DNA from 2 places in the Streptomyces purpurogeneiscleroticus genome. Region 2 is predicted to be linked to the other one. Evidence: riboswitches for the same ligand, from Rfam matches in the RefSeq annotation. Region 2 holds a riboswitch; the other holds the start of a gene.
What was found. Region 2 has a riboswitch for glycine ahead of gcvP (aminomethyl-transferring glycine dehydrogenase). Riboswitches for the same ligand answer to the same signal wherever they lie in the genome.
Positions count from the first base shown of each region.

Region 1 (7,807 bases), on a different contig from region 2:
CGGCGCTGGTGCGCTCCCAGTCGACGATCAGGATGTCGCCCAGTCTCGACGCGCACTTGTCGACGAAGTACCGAGCCTGCGCCGCGATGTTCCCCGGCCAGAGGAAATGGTAGAAGCCGACCACGCAGCCGGCCTCACGGGCCCGCGCCGCCTGGGAGTTCTGGTGCGGATTGATATAGGAGCGGCCCTCGGTCGCCTTGATGAAGACGAAGTCCAGGCCCTTGGTGGAGTACGTGGGCTGGTACGAGCTGACATCGACGCCGTGCAGCATTGCAATCCTCCCGCAACCGTGCGATTACCAAGCGTCACTGCGGTCCATCCTGGAGATGCCCGCTGACGCCAGGTCTCAAAGGTGGAGTTGCCCTCCGACCGTGCTTCGTCGCTCCCCTCGACGTCCCCCGTGCACGACGGCTGTGCACGCTGCGTGACAAGCGCCGTCGATAACCAAACGCCGTCCGGCGTACGGAAGTTCCCCGTGAGTCATACGGATACGGGGTATGCCCCCGGGGCGCAAGGGAAAAACAACAACGGGCCCGAACCCGGGGAGGGTGCGGACCCGTTGAGGGGTAGAGAGGTCAGGCCGGGGGGCGGGGCGCGTAGCGCGCCACCAGCAGGCCCAGCGTTGCCAGTGCGATCAGCATCACGAGAATCACGAACGGGCGCCTGCCCCGAACTCCCCAGCGCATTCCGTGACCTGAGTCACACATGTGACTGGTGGGGTGTGCGCCGGTCACCGGCCGGACCGCTCAGCACTCGATGATGTTCACCGCCAGCCCGCCGCGGGCCGTCTCCTTGTACTTCACGCTCATGTCGGCGCCGGTGTCCTTCATGGTCTTGATGACCTTGTCGAGGGAGACGTGGTGCCGTCCGTCGCCGCGCAGCGCCATGCGGGCCGCGGTGACCGCCTTCGCCGAGGCCATGCCGTTCCGCTCGATGCACGGGATCTGCACCAGGCCGCCGACCGGGTCGCAGGTCAGGCCGAGGTTGTGCTCCATGCCGATCTCCGCGGCGTTCTCCACCTGCTCCGGGGAGCCGCCCAGCACCTCCGCCAGGCCGCCGGCCGCCATCGAGCAGGCCGAGCCGACCTCGCCCTGGCAGCCGACCTCGGCGCCGGAGATGGAGGCGTTCTCCTTGAAGAGCATGCCGATGGCGCCCGCGGCGAGGAGGAAGCGGACCACGCCGTCCTCGTCGGCGCCGGGCACGAAGTTCATGTAGTAGTGCAGTACGGCGGGGATGATGCCGGCCGCGCCGTTGGTGGGCGCGGTCACGACCCGGCCGCCGGCCGCGTTCTCCTCGTTGACGGCCATCGCGTAGAGCGTGACCCACTCCATGGCGTGGGCCAGGGGGTCGCCCTCGGAGCGCAGCGCGCGGGCCGCGTTCGCCGCCCGGCGGCGCACCTTCAGGCCGCCCGGCAGGATGCCCTCGCGGGACAGGCCGCGGTTCACGCAGCCCTGCATGACCTGCCAGATCTCCAGCAGCCCGGCGCGGATCTCCTCCTCGGTGCGCCACGCCTTCTCGTTCTCCAGCATCAGCGCGGAGATCGACAGGCCGGTGTCCTGGGCGAGCCGCAGCAGCTCGTCGCCGGTGCGGAAGGGGTACTTCAGCACGGTGTCGTCGAGCACGATGCGGTCGGCGCCGACCGCGTCCTCGTCCACCACGAAGCCGCCGCCGACCGAGTAGTACGTCTTCTCCAGCAGCGGGGCGCCGTGCTCGTCGTACGCGAAGAGGGTCATGCCGTTGGCGTGGTACGGCAGCGAGCGGCGGCGGTGCAGGATCAGCTCGGTGGACTCGTCGAAGTCGATCTCGTGCACATCGCCTATTTCGGCGTCCAGCAGCCGCAGTCGCTTGGTGGTGCGGATGCGCTCCACCATCTCGTCGGCCTTCTCGACGTCGACGGTGCGCGGCGAGTGGCCCTCCAGCCCCAGCAGTACGGCCTTGGGGGTGCCGTGGCCGTGCCCGGTGGCGCCGAGCGAGCCGAACAGCTCGGCCCGTACGGACGTGGTCTGCGCGAGGAGGCCGTCCTTCTTGAGGCGGCCCACGAACATCCGTGCCGCGCGCATCGGGCCGACCGTATGGGAGGAGGACGGGCCGATGCCGATGGAGAAAAGGTCGAAGACGGAGATGGCCACGGTGGCGGACTCCTTTGTCTGCTCAGGGTGGGCGAGTGGGCGGGAGGCGTGCCGTGGCACGCTCCGCGGGAGCAGGCCGTGAACGGCGTAGGTGGGACGTTTCTTCGCCGACTGTCGAGCCTAACGCGACAGAAGGGGCCTACCGGGCGGTCACCGGACATCCTGTGGCGAGGCGCACATGGCGCACACGTCACAGTGCGTATGAGGGCGCACACGCCACGGGCCCGGGGACAGGATGCCCCGGGCCCGTGAAGCCCGTACGACCGCCAGGTGTCTTACTTGCCCAGCTCGGGGTAGAGCGGGTGCTTGTCGGCGAGCGCGGTGACGCGGGCCTTGAGGGCGGCCGCGTCGTACTCCGGCATCAGCGCCAGCGCGATGATGTCGGCGACCTCGCGGAAGTCCTCGGTGGTGAAGCCGCGGGTGGCCAGCGCCGGGGTGCCGATCCGCAGGCCCGAGGTGACCATCGGGGGCCGCGGGTCGTTCGGGACGGCGTTGCGGTTGACCGTGATGCCGACCTCGTGGAGGCGGTCCTCGGCCTGCTGGCCGTCCAGCTCGGACTCGCGCAGGTCGACCAGGACGAGGTGCACGTCCGTGCCGCCGGACAGCACGTTGACGCCGGCCGCACGCGCGTCCGGGGAGGTCAGACGCTCGGCGAGGAGCCGGGCGCCCTCGACGGTGCGCTGCTGGCGCTCCTTGAAGTCCTCCGAGGCGGCGACCTTGAAGGAGACCGCCTTGGCCGCGATCACGTGCTCCAGGGGGCCGCCCTGGAAGCCCGGGAAGACCGAGGAGTTCAGCTTCTTGGCGAAGTCCTTCTTGGCGAGGATGATGCCGCCGCGCGGACCGCCGAGCGTCTTGTGCGTGGTGGAGGTCACGATGTCGGCGTGCTCGACCGGGTTCGGGTGCAGACCCGCGGCGACCAGGCCCGCGAAGTGCGCCATGTCGACCCACAGATAGGCACCGACCTCGTCGGCGATGCGCCGGAAGGCGGCGAAGTCCAGCTGGCGCGGGTAGGCCGACCAGCCGGCGATGATCACCTTGGGGCGGTGCTCCTTGGCGAGCTGCTCGACCTCGGCCATGTCGACCAGGCCGTTGCCGTCGACGTGGTAGGGAACCACGTTGAACTGCTTGCCGGAGAAGTTCAGGCGCATGCCGTGGGTGAGGTGCCCGCCGTGCGCGAGGTCCAGGCCGAGGATGGTGTCGCCCGGCTTGGCCATGGCGAACAGGGCTGCCTGGTTCGCGGAGGCGCCCGAGTGCGGCTGCACGTTGGCGTACTCGGCGCCGAACAGCTCCTTGACCCGGTCGATCGCGATCTGCTCGGTGACGTCGACGTGCTCGCAGCCGCCGTAGTAGCGGCGGCCGGGGTAGCCCTCGGCGTACTTGTTGGTGAGGACCGAGCCCTGCGCCTCCATGACGGCGACCGGAGCGAAGTTCTCCGACGCGATCATCTCGAGGGTGGACTGCTGACGGTGGAGTTCGGCGTCGACAGCGGCGGCGACGTCGGGGTCGAGCTCATGGAGGGAGCTGTTCAGAAGCGACATGAGTCTTCCTGGGTGGGAGCCTCCGAGGGGCTTGTGACCCCTCGGCACGGCGGGCGGGCGTAGGTCAGCCGGCGGTGAAAGCGGTGTACTCGTCAGCGGAGAGCAGGTCCTCCGGCTCGCCGCTCAGCTTCACCTTGAACAGCCAGCCGCCCTCGAAGGGGGCGGAATTCACCAGCGACGGGTCGGCCACGACGTCCTCGTTGATCTCGGTGACCTCACCGTCGACCGGGGAGTAGAGATCGCTGACGGACTTGGTCGACTCCAGCTCGCCGCAGGACTCACCCGCGGTGACGGTGTCGCCGACCTCGGGGAGCTGGGCGTAGACGACATCGCCGAGCGCGTTGGCCGCGTGCTCGGTGATGCCGACCGTCGAGACGCCGTCCTCGGCGGCCGACAGCCACTCGTGCTCCTTGCTGTACCGGAGCTGCTGGGGGTTGCTCATGGTTCGATTCTCCTGGATGCGCGGGAATGATCGTGCAGAGGGTCTTGACAGGTGAGACGCGAACGCGTCACTTCTACCGTCCGCAGGGACGGGCCGTGGCGGGTTGCGCCACGCCGGGCGGCTACTTCTCGCGCTTGTAGAAGGGCAGCGCGACGACCTCGTAGGGCTCGTGCTTGCCGCGGATGTCCACGGCGACGCCCTTCGTGCCCGGCTCGGCGTGCGCCGCGTCCACGTACGCCATCGCGACCGGCTTGCCGAGGGTGGGGGAGGGGGCGCCGGAGGTGACGGTGCCGATGGCGGTGCCCTCCGCGTCCACGACCGGGTAGCCCGCGCGCGGCACGCGGCGGCCCTCGGCGATCAGCCCGACCAGCTTGCGCGGCGGGTTCTGCGCGGCGCGCTCGGCGGCCGCGGCCAGCGCCTCGCGGCCCACGAAGCGGCCCTCGTTCCCGGGCTTCTCGAACTTCACGACCCGGCCCAGGCCCGCGTCGAACGGCGTCAGGGAGGTGGACAGCTCGTTCCCGTACAGCGGCATGCCCGCCTCCAGGCGCAGCGTGTCGCGGCAGGACAGGCCGCAGGGGACCAGGCCCGCGCCCTTGCCCGCCTCGGTCAGCGCCTCCCAGAGCGCGACCGCGTCGGCGGGCCGGACGAACAGCTCGAAGCCGTCCTCGCCGGTGTAGCCGGTCCGCGCGATCAGCGCCTCGACGCCCGCGACGGTGCCGGGCAGGCCCGCGTAGTACTTCAGGCCGTCCAGGTCGGCGTCGGTCAGGCTCTTCAGGATGCCGGCGGACTCGGGACCCTGGACGGCGAGCAGCGCGTACGCGTCGCGGTCGTCCCGCACGGCGGCGTCGAAGCCGGCCTGTCGCTGGATGAGCGCGTCCAGCACGGTCTGCGCGTTGGAGGCGTTGGCGACGACCATGTACTCCCGGTCGGCCAGCCGGTAGACGATCAGGTCGTCCAGGATGCCGCCGTCCTCCTGGCAGATCATCGTGTACCGGGCGCGGCCCGGCTTCACCGAGCCGATGTTGCCGACCAGCGCGTAGTCGAGGAGGTCGGCCGCCTGCGGGCCGGTGACGGTGATCTCGCCCATGTGGGAGAGGTCGAAGAGGCCGGCGCGGGTGCGGACGGCGACGTGCTCGTCGCGCTCGCTGCCGTAACGCAGCGGCATGTCCCAGCCGGCGAAGTCGGTCATGGTCGCGCCGAGCGCGCGATGCGTGGCATCGAGCGCGGTACGACGGGGTTCACTCATGGCAGCGGGCTCCCGGGGTGGACGACAGGGACGTATCGGACGTCTCCCCATCTGTCATCGGAACCTGAGAGGTTCACCGAAAGCCCCCATCGGGGCTTCGGCTTGCACCTTGGGTGGGGCCGCACCCGGGCGGCCCGCTTTTCAGATCTGCCTCGTCCGCGCAGTACAGGGGCCTGAGAGATTCAAGGGAGTACTTGCTCCTTCGGCGCCCCGCCGTGGCCTGGCGGGAACTCTCCCGCGCGGATTCAAGCGGCCGGTATGCAGTTGAGCGCCGGTGTGCGGTCACGGTGCACGGTGGCGCGCACATCATTGCACGGGAGCGCCGGATAGAGGAGTCCCGGCCCGCACACCCGGGGCATCCGGCCCGTACACCCGGAGTACCCGTCCCGCACACCCGCCGTACGTCGCACGACCTGTCCCGCGCTTGATGCTCATTACCTTTTCTTGACACTCTGCGGGTATGGGGGAGACCCAGTGAACCAACGGGGAGGGCGATCACGGTGCAGAGGCAAGCCGTATGCGCGACGACGGCGGGGGTCGCGCCCGGCGCGGTGCCGCGCCGTGCCCGCGTGCCCAAGGCGGTGGCGCGTCCCGGCCGCGGCGCGCCCCTGATGGACCTGCGCGGCATGGAGGGCGAGGCGGCCGTCCGGGAACTGGGCTTTCCCGCGGGCGGTCTGGTGATCGTCTCGGGGCTGCCCGGCAGCGGCAAGAGCACGCTCATGCAGCGCGTGGTGCCCGCGCTGGACAGGGCCGGTGCGCCCGTGCACCGCATCGACTCCCAGGACGTACGGGAGCGCTGGGAGGCGGGCCGGCTCGGCAGGCTGCCGTACGGCCTGGTCCGCCCGCTGGTCCGGGCCGCGCACTACCACGGCCTGCGGCAGGCGCTGCGCTCCGGCGGCAGCGTGGTCGTGCACGACTGCGGCACGCTCGCCTGGGTGCGCCGCTGGATCGCGCGCACCGCCCGGCGGGAGGGCCGTGAGCTGCATCTCGTCCTGCTCGACGTGCCGCCGGAGGTGGCGCTCTCCGGGCAGCGGGCGAGGGGCCGCGGGGTGTCCGGTTACGCCTTCGGGCGGCACCGGCGCGCGGTCCGGCGGCTGCTGGCAAGGGCCCGGACGGCGCGGCTGCCGAAGGGGTTCACGGCGTCGGTGCTGCTGGACCGGCGGTCGGCGGACGCACTGGAGCGGACGACGTTCGGCTGACGTCGACCGCCCCGTCTTGAGCTCCGGGACGGGGGGCGAATCGCTCGCCGCGGACCGCTAGGGTTTTCGACCAAGCAGCGCGGTACGAAGCGGGTGGTGACCATGGACATTCCGGAGCAGAGCATCCCTGGGCAGGGCATTTCCGAACAGGGCATTCCGCAGTTGGCCTGGCCGGCCAACGAGCTGGAAGAGGTGCTCGCGGCGTCGGTGGGCCACCCCAACGCCGGCGCCCGGATCGTCGAGGTGCTCGGCCGCAGCCGGATCTGGGTGCCGCTGCCCAAGGGCGGCGGCCCCGACAGCGCCGGCTTCGGCCGGCCGGGGCTGGACCTGCCCACGGTGGAGCTGCCCGACGGCATGGCGTACGTCCCCGTCTTCAGCTCCGAGCAGGAGTTCCTGCGGGTCGTCGGGGCGCACATGCCGTGCACGGTCGCGCCGGCCCGCGAGTTCGCCCGCGGCCTGCCGCCCAAGATCGGCATCGCCGTGAACCCGGACGGCACCGTCGGCGTACCGCTGCCGCCGCCCGCCGTGGCCGAGCTGTGCCGCGGTGACATGCCGCGCGAGGGCCTGCCCTCCGGCGGCCGGGTGCGGCTGTACGAGCCGGACTGGCAGGACGAGCCGGTGGACTTCCTCGCCGCGGCGGGGCTGGAGTTCTCCGGCGTTCCGTACGTCACGACCGCCCGCCGCTGCCTCGCGAACATCGAGGGCGACGCGCCCACGCTCTTCGTCGGCGTGCAGGTCGCCGACCCGGCGGCCGCGTTCCAGGACCAGGCGCAGCGGGACGGCGCGCTCGCCGCCCTGGGCCGGGCCCTCGGCGCCGTACCGGTGCCCTGGCCCGTCCAGCTGGTCATGCTGGACATCGCACAGGACCCCGTCGTGGACTGGATGCGCGAGCGGGTCCGGCCGTTCTACGCACAGGACCTGGGGTAACGCGAAACCGGGCCGCGTGTCACGGGGCGCGGACGCGAACCGGACCGTACCGTGACGGATCGCGCGCGCCCGGCCCGGGCCCGGCACCGGACCCGCCCTTAAGCTGGTGCAATGACCGGGCGGGCGCCCCACGTGCCTGCCGAGAGAAGGGACGGGGACACGTGAGCGCGGGTGCGCATCAGGGAGCGGCGGCCGGCCAGGTCGAGCAGGTGCTGCAGCAGGTCTCGCCCGGCCGGTACGACGCCTATGAGGCGCTGCTGCAGGCGCTGGCCGGGGGCCAGGTGTGGATGCTGCTGTGGCAGGGCAGCGCCGGGGCCGCCGATGCG
Region 1 covers NZ_NHSG01000385.1:610-8,416, reverse strand. Annotated here, with positions in the region: gene CCS38_RS27945 (GH25 family lysozyme) at 1-271, opposite strand, end outside; gene CCS38_RS27940 (L-serine ammonia-lyase) at 747-2,129, opposite strand; gene glyA (serine hydroxymethyltransferase) at 2,405-3,667, opposite strand; gene gcvH (glycine cleavage system protein GcvH) at 3,732-4,109, opposite strand; gene gcvT (glycine cleavage system aminomethyltransferase GcvT) at 4,231-5,355, opposite strand; glycine riboswitch at 5,507-5,603, opposite strand; gene CCS38_RS27920 (AAA family ATPase) at 5,856-6,554, shown strand; gene CCS38_RS27915 (enhanced serine sensitivity protein SseB) at 6,657-7,481, shown strand; partial or broken gene CCS38_RS27910 (enhanced serine sensitivity protein SseB C-terminal domain-containing protein) at 7,643-7,807, shown strand, end outside.
Region 1: it holds a riboswitch for glycine, as region 2 does, so the genes downstream of both, gcvT (glycine cleavage system aminomethyltransferase GcvT) here and gcvP (aminomethyl-transferring glycine dehydrogenase) in region 2, are expected to answer to the same signal.

Region 2 (7,807 bases):
TACGGTCTGCTCGCCCCGGCGTCCGACGGCGGGTACGGCATCGAAGCCGTGGCGGTCGCCAAGCTCGTCGCCGAGCTCGGCCGTTTCGGCCTGGAAGCGCGCCATCTGCGGGCGGTGAAGGCCGCAGCGGAGCGCGAGGCGGGCCTGATCGAGCAGGTCGTGGCGCCGCTGAAGCGGCACCGCAACCCGCAGACCAGGGCCCACGCGGAAGCCACGGCCAGGGAGCTGGCCACGCTCTCCGTACGACTTCATGCGGCCTTGGTCCAGGCCGCTCTCCACGTCCGGCTGCCGTGACCTTGGGTACGGTCACCCCCACCGAGGGGGTGCCCGACTACCCAAACCGGCCGGGCACGTCCTAGGGTTGCTGTGTGAACGAGCTCGACGTCGTGGGTGTCCGGGTAGAAATGCCTTCCAACCAACCGATCGTGCTGTTGCGCGAGGTGGGAGGCGACCGCTACCTGCCCATTTGGATCGGGCCCGGCGAGGCGACCGCCATCGCCTTCGCCCAGCAGGGCATGGCCCCTGCCAGGCCGCTGACGCACGACCTGTTCAAGGACGTGCTGGAGGCGGTGGGCCAGGAGCTGTCCCAGGTGCGCATCACGGACCTGCGGGAAGGTGTCTTCTACGCCGAGCTGGTCTTCGCCAGCGGTGTGGAGGTCAGCGCCCGCCCGTCCGACGCCATAGCGCTGGCGCTGCGCACGGGTACGCCGATCTACGGGACCGACGGGGTGCTGGACGATGCCGGCATCGCGATCCCGGATGAGCAGGAGGACGAGGTGGAGAAGTTCCGCGAGTTCCTCGATCAGATCTCGCCCGAGGACTTCGGCACCAACAGCCAGTGAGGCCGACAGCGGGCGCCGCGCTGTAAGGGAGCGAGCGGGGCGCACGACAGCACACCCGGCGCACAACCCACCAGACATTCCCCGCATAAAGTCACGTGAAACCACTCGTAGGGTGATTATCACTCGGCGTGGCGAGCGCGGCGATCGTTGACGCACCCCGAGTGACTGCATACCGTCGATAAGGCAGGTCCCGTCCGGGACGTGAAGGACGGAGGTCGGCGTGGCAATCACCGGCGACGGTACGGCGGCGGGAGGGGCATTGCCGCTTCACACTGGCGCGGCGAATCGTGCCCCGGTAAACCGTGCCCCGGCACAGGCCGCCGGCAGGCCGGCCGACCCGGCCGGCGAGACGGTCGGATACCGAGGGCCGACGGCATGTGCCGCCGCGGGGATCACTTACCGCCAGCTGGACTACTGGGCGCGTACGGGACTGGTCGAGCCCAGCGTGCGGCCCGCGTACGGCTCGGGCACCCAGCGGCTCTACAGCTTCCGGGACGTTGTCGTCCTGAAGATCGTCAAGCGGCTGCTGGACACCGGCGTCTCGCTGCAGAACATCCGCACGGCCGTACAGCACCTCGCCTCCCGCGAACTGTCCGATCTGGCCCAGATGACGCTGATGAGCGACGGCGCGACGGTGTACGAGTGCACCTCGCCCGACGAGGTCGTCGATCTGCTCCAGGGTGGTCAGGGCGTCTTCGGCATCGCCGTCGGCGTGGTCTGGCGGGACGTGGAGGCCGGGCTGTCCCAGCTGCACGGAGAGCGCGTGGACACCGGGGAGACCCTGATCGGCCACAATCCCCACGACGAGCTGGCCCGCCGGAGGAACCGCGCGGTCTAGAGCGCCGGGCGGCGAGGCGGGGGCGGACGCGCGGTACGGAGCCCGTGCAGACGCACGGTACGACGCGGAACGCAGGAGTAGTCGTACGGCTTCGGCGGAAGCCGACGTACGGCGCCTGCCGGAGCGGTCCCGGCCCGCCGCGCGGCCGATTGTCAGTGGCGTACGGCACCATCAGTGACGTGAGACGTGCGCCGACGATCCTGCATCTGGACATGGATGCGTTCTTCGCGGCCGCCGAGCAGGCGGCCAAGCCCAGCCTGCGCGGGAAGCCCGTGGTGGTGGGCGGCATCGGCGGGCGCGGCGTCGTCTCCACCGCGTCGTACGAGGCCCGCGTCTTCGGCGTCCGCTCGGCCATGCCCACCGCCCAGGCCCGCCGCCTCTGCCCCAATGCCGCGTATCTCACGCCCCGCTTCCACGTCTACCGCCAGGTGAGCGAAAAGGTCATGGCGCTGCTGCACGAGCTGTCGCCCCTGGTGGAGCCGCTGAGCCTGGACGAGGCTTTCGTGGACCTGGAGGCCGGCGGTGTCGCCGACGACGCCGCATCGGCCCGTGCGGTGGGGGAGCAGCTGCGCCGGGACATCGTGGCGGTCACGGGACTGACCGGCTCGGTGGGGCTCGCGGGCGCCAAGATGCTCGCGAAGATCGCGTCGGAGCAGGCCAAGCCGGACGGCCTGGTGCTGATCGAGCCGGGCACGGAGCGCGAGCTGCTCGGGCCGATGACCGTGCGGACGCTGCCGGGCGTCGGCCCGGCCACGGCCGAGGCGCTGCGCAAGGCCGGGATCCACACGGTCGCGGAGACCGCTGAGGCCGGTGAGGCGGAGCTGGTGCGGCTGCTGGGGCGGGCGCACGGCGCGGGGCTGTACGCGATGGCGCTCGGCCGGGACGACCGGCCCGTGGTCGCGGAGCGGGACGCCAAGTCGATCTCCGTCGAGGACACCTTCGAGGTGGACCTCACCGACCGTACGAGGGTGCGCGCCGAGGTGATGCGGCTGGCGGACCGGTGCGTGCAGCGGCTGCGCGCGGCCGGGCGCTCGGGCCGGACGGTCGTGCTGAAGGTGCGCAACTACGACTTCTCCACGCTGACCCGGTCCGAGACGCAGCGCGGGCCGACGGACGACCCCGCGGTGGTGCGGGAGGCGGCCGGGCGGTTGCTGGACCTGATCGACACGACGGGCGGGGTGCGGCTGCTCGGCGTGGGGGTGACGGGCCTCGCCGACTTCACGCAGGAGGACCTCTTCGCGCAGGTGGCGACGGAGCGGGCGGCCGAGGAGGCCCGGCTCGTCGAGGAGGCCAGAGCGGCGGACGGGGCGGCAGCGGACAGTGGGGAGGAAGAGGCCGAGGAGGCCGCTGAGCGGCCCAGGAAGTGGCTGCCGGGCCTGGACGTGGTGCACGCCGAGTACGGCCCCGGATGGGTCCAGGGAAGCGGCCTGGGGCGGGTCACCGTACGGTTCGAGCAGCCCTGGTCGGCGCCGGGACGGGTGCGGACGTTTCTGGTGGACGATCCGGCGCTGACGCCGGGGGAGGCGCTGCCTCTGGTGGGCGGCGGTCCGCAGGACTCTGCCGCGGCGGATGTTCCGCCCGCTCACGAAGGGGAAGCGCACCCGCCCATGGCCGCGGATCCGCCCTCGTCGGCAGCTCCGGCAGTCGCGGAGCCGTCCTCGCCTGCCGCTCAGTCCTCCGGCGAGCCCGCTATCCGCCCGAACTCCCGGTCGGCGGAGCCGGCGGTCGGGCGGCCGACCGCGTCCTCCCCGGCGAGCTCCGCGTCCGTGGCGGAGATATCCAGCCGGTAGTGGTGGTAGAGCTGCAGTTCCTGCTCCGGCGAGAGGTGACGGCCCACTCCGAAATCCGGCGCGTCCTTGATCAGCTTCCGCTCGTACGGCACGTGCAGCGCGTCGTCGACCAGCCGGCTCGGCTCCAGCGGCACGAACGCGTCCCGGCTGAAGAGCCCCGTACGGACCGCTGCCCACTCCGGCTCGCCGGTCGCGTCGTCCAGGTACACCTCGTCGACGGTGCCGAGCTTGGTGCCGTGCCGGTCGAACGCCTTGCGGCCGATCAGACTGCGGGGATCGATATCGGTCTGCACTGTTCCTCCTACCTGCCGGAACCGCCCTTTGCACCCTACGAAACGGCACATTTCCCGCCCTGGCCACTCGAAGGATGCCGAGCAGTCGCGCTGGTAGGCTGGTCAGCGATCGATGACCCCGTGCGGGAGAGCTCTCCGACCCCCGGGCCGGAGGCGCCGAAGGAGCAACTCCTCCCCGGAATCTCTCAGGCACACGTACCGCGCGGACGAGATCACTCTGGAAAGCAGGGTGGGCCACGGACCAGTGCAGCACCGGAGCCCCTCCTCACCGACGGTGAAAACCGGACGCTGCGTGCGTTCCGGTGAAGCTCTCAGGTTGAGATGACAGAGGGGGAGGCCGTCCGGGCACCAGCGCCGTGGTGCCCCTCGTAGGTCCCAGAGACCAGGAGGCCCCCGCAGATGACCACCAACCGCATCTCGTTGACCGAGCTGGAGCGCGGCACCCCCTTCGAGCAGCGCCACATCGGCCCCGACCAGGCGGCCCAGGCGAAGATGCTCGCGCACATCGGCTTCGGTTCGCTGGACGAACTGACCGTGGCCGCCGTCCCCGACGTGATCAAGAGCGCCGAGGCGCTGGACCTGCCCCAGGGCCGTACCGAAGCGGAGGTCCTGGACGAGCTGCGGGGCCTCGCGGACCGCAACCGCGTGCTCTCCTCCATGATCGGCCTGGGTTACTACGGCACGTTCACGCCGCCGGTCATCCTGCGCAACGTCATGGAGAACCCGGCCTGGTACACCGCGTACACCCCGTACCAGCCGGAGATCTCGCAGGGCCGGCTGGAGGCCCTGCTGAACTTCCAGACCATGGTCGCCGACCTCACCGGGCTGCCCACCTCCGGCGCCTCGCTGCTGGACGAGGGCACCGCGGCCGCCGAGGCCATGGCGCTCGCCCGCCGCGTCGGCAAGGTCAAGAAGGGCGTCTTCCTCGTCGACGCCGACTGTCTGCCGCAGACCGTCGCCGTCATAGAGACCCGCGCCGAGCCCACCGGTGTCGAGGTCGTCGTCGCCGACCTGAGCGACGGCATCCCCGCCGAGATCGCCGAGCGCGGCGTCTTCGGTGTGCTGCTGCAGTACCCCGGCGCCTCCGGCGCGGTCCGCGACCCTCGCGCGCTCATCGAACAGGCTCACGAACTTGGCGCGATCGTGACCATCGCCGCCGACCTCCTGGCCCTGACCCTGCTCACCTCGCCCGGCGAGCTCGGCGCCGACATCGCGGTCGGTACGACGCAGCGCTTCGGTGTGCCGATGGGCTTCGGCGGCCCGCACGCCGGCTTCATGGCCGTCCGCGAGAAGTTCGCCCGCAGCCTCCCCGGCCGCCTGGTCGGAGTTTCCGTCGACGCCGACGGCAACAAGGCGTACCGCCTGGCCCTGCAGACCCGCGAGCAGCACATCCGCCGCGAGAAGGCCACCAGCAACATCTGCACCGCGCAGGTCCTCCTCGCCGTCATGGCCGGCATGTACGCCGTCTACCACGGCCCCGAGGGCCTGGCCGCCATCGCCCGCCGTACCCACCGCTACGCCTCGGTCCTCGCCGAGGGCCTCCGCGCCGGCGGCATCGACGTGGTGCACGGCACGTACTTCGACACCCTCACCGCGCGGGTCCCCGGCCGCGCCGCCGAGATCGTCGCCGCCGCCCGCGAGGCCGGCGTCAACCTCCGCCAGGTCGATGCCGACCTGATCGGCATCGCCTGCGACGAGACCACCGGGCGCGCCCAGCTCACCGCCGTGCTCGGCGCCTTCGGCATCCAGGGCGACATCGAGCAGCTGGACGCGGCCGCCGCCGACGCGCTGCCCGAGTCCCTGCTGCGCAGCGACGACTACCTCGCCCACCCGGTCTTCCACCAGTACCGCTCCGAGACCGCGATGCTGCGCTACCTGCGCACCCTCGCCGACCGCGACTACGCGCTGGACCGCGGCATGATCCCGCTCGGCTCCTGCACGATGAAGCTGAACGCGACCACCGAGATGGAGCCGGTGACCTGGCCGCAGTTCGGCCAGCTGCACCCCTTCGCGCCGGTCGACCAGGCCCAGGGGTACCTCACCCTCATCCAGGAGCTGGAGGAGCGCCTCGCCGTCGTCACCGGCTACGACAAGGTCTCCCTGCAGCCCAACGCCGGTTCGCAGGGCGAGCTCGCGGGCCTGCTGGCGGTCCGCGCGTACCACCGAGCCAACGGCGACGAGCAGCGCACCGTCTGCCTCATCCCGTCCTCCGCGCACGGCACCAACGCCGCCAGCGCCGTGATGGCCGGCATGAAGGTCGTCGTCGTCAAGACCGGCGAGGACGGCGAGGTCGACGCCGACGACCTGCACGCCAAGATCGAGCAGTACCGCGACGAGCTGGCCGTCCTGATGGTGACCTACCCGTCCACGCACGGCGTGTTCGAGGAGCACATCACCCAGATCTGCGCGGCCGTGCACGACGCGGGCGGCCAGGTCTACGTCGACGGCGCCAACCTGAACGCGCTGGTCGGCGTCGCCGAGCCGGGCAAGTTCGGCGGCGACGTCTCGCACCTGAACCTGCACAAGACCTTCTGCATCCCGCACGGCGGCGGCGGTCCGGGCGTCGGCCCGGTCGGCGTGCGCGAGCACCTCGCGCCGTACCTCCCCAACCACCCGCTGCAGCCCACCGCGGGCCCCGAGACCGGCGTCGGCCCGATCTCCGCCGCCCCCTGGGGCTCGGCCGGCATCCTGCCGATCTCCTGGGCGTACGTCCGCCTCATGGGCGGCGAGGGCCTCAAGCGCGCCACCCAGGTCGCGGTGCTCTCCGCCAACTACATCGCCAAGCGCCTGGAGCCGCACTACCCGGTGCTGTACACGGGCCCCGGCGGCCTCGTCGCGCACGAGTGCATCATCGACGTACGGCCGCTGACCAAGGCCACCGGCGTCAGCATCGACGATGTCGCCAAGCGCCTGATCGACTACGGCTTCCACGCCCCGACGATGTCCTTCCCCGTGGCCGGAACGCTCATGATCGAGCCGACCGAGAGCGAGGACCTCACGGAACTGGACCGTTTCTGCGACGCGATGATCGCCATCCGCGCGGAGATCGAGAAGGTCGGCACGGGCGAGTGGGACAAGGAAGACAACCCGCTGCGCAACGCCCCGCACACCGCCGCCTCCCTCACCGGCGAGTGGACCCACCCGTACACCCGTGAGGAAGCCGTGCACCCGGCCGGCGTGGACGCCGCGGCCAAGTACTGGCCGCCGGTGCGCCGCATCGACGGTGCCTACGGCGACCGCAACCTCGTGTGCTCCTGCCCGCCGCTGGAGGACTACGACAGCTGACGAGGGCCGGCGCTTCCTGGGCCGACGGCGCGCTTCCTGAAGCGGCCCGGTAAGCGTTCCGGCAAGTGTTGCGGCACGTCAAAGGGCCCTCGGCGATCTCCGCCGGGGGCCCTGCTCGTTCTTCCCGCTCACCGCGTCAGGCTGCGGTGACGACCTGCCCGGTGCCCATCGGCCGGTGCGGGTCGATGACCTGCCCGTCCGGCAGGAGCTCACCGGTGTCCTCGAAGAGGAGGACGCCGTTGCACAACAGGCTCCAGCCCTGCTCCGGGTGGTGCGCCACAAGATGGGCGGCCTCCCGGTCGGCGGACTCTGCTGACGGACACGGTGGCTGGTGCTGGCACATGGATGCTGTCTTTCGCTGCGGTGTGGTGGTGGACGTCTTCCTGCGGCTCGATGAGCTGTTCATGGCCGCCCCCCGTTCGGTAGTTCGCTCCCAGTGTTGCCCTACGGACGTGATTCCGCAGGGATTTCGCAGCAGCGGTACTTACTGGATGAAGACGCATCACCCATGCGGGCGGTTGCCGCCTCTCGTAGCGCACCTCTGGGTGGTCCCGGCTGGTCATTGTGGGCTAGTCACCCGGCGGAACGGTGCGTTCGGGGGAGCATCGGACGTTCGAGGGGAGCGCCGGACAGCAATGCGCCCCGCGGCGAGGAGAACCGCGGGGCGCACTCCGGCGAATCGGAACCGATCCGGCACACGGCGCTTCGAGGGACGCCGCGACCGGAGCCCCTAGGCCGGCGAGCTCAGAAGGGACGCGG
Region 2 covers NZ_NHSG01000122.1:8,037-15,843, forward strand. Annotated here, with positions in the region: gene ftsR (transcriptional regulator FtsR) at 1-294, shown strand, start outside; gene CCS38_RS06390 (bifunctional nuclease family protein) at 369-842, shown strand; gene CCS38_RS06395 (MerR family transcriptional regulator) at 1,063-1,680, shown strand; gene CCS38_RS06400 (DNA polymerase IV) at 1,860-3,470, shown strand; partial or broken gene CCS38_RS06405 (PRC-barrel domain-containing protein) at 3,356-3,763, opposite strand; glycine riboswitch at 3,877-3,974, shown strand; gene gcvP (aminomethyl-transferring glycine dehydrogenase) at 4,163-7,048, shown strand; gene CCS38_RS06415 (DUF5999 family protein) at 7,185-7,391, opposite strand; gene CCS38_RS06420 (hypothetical protein) at 7,779-7,807, opposite strand, start outside.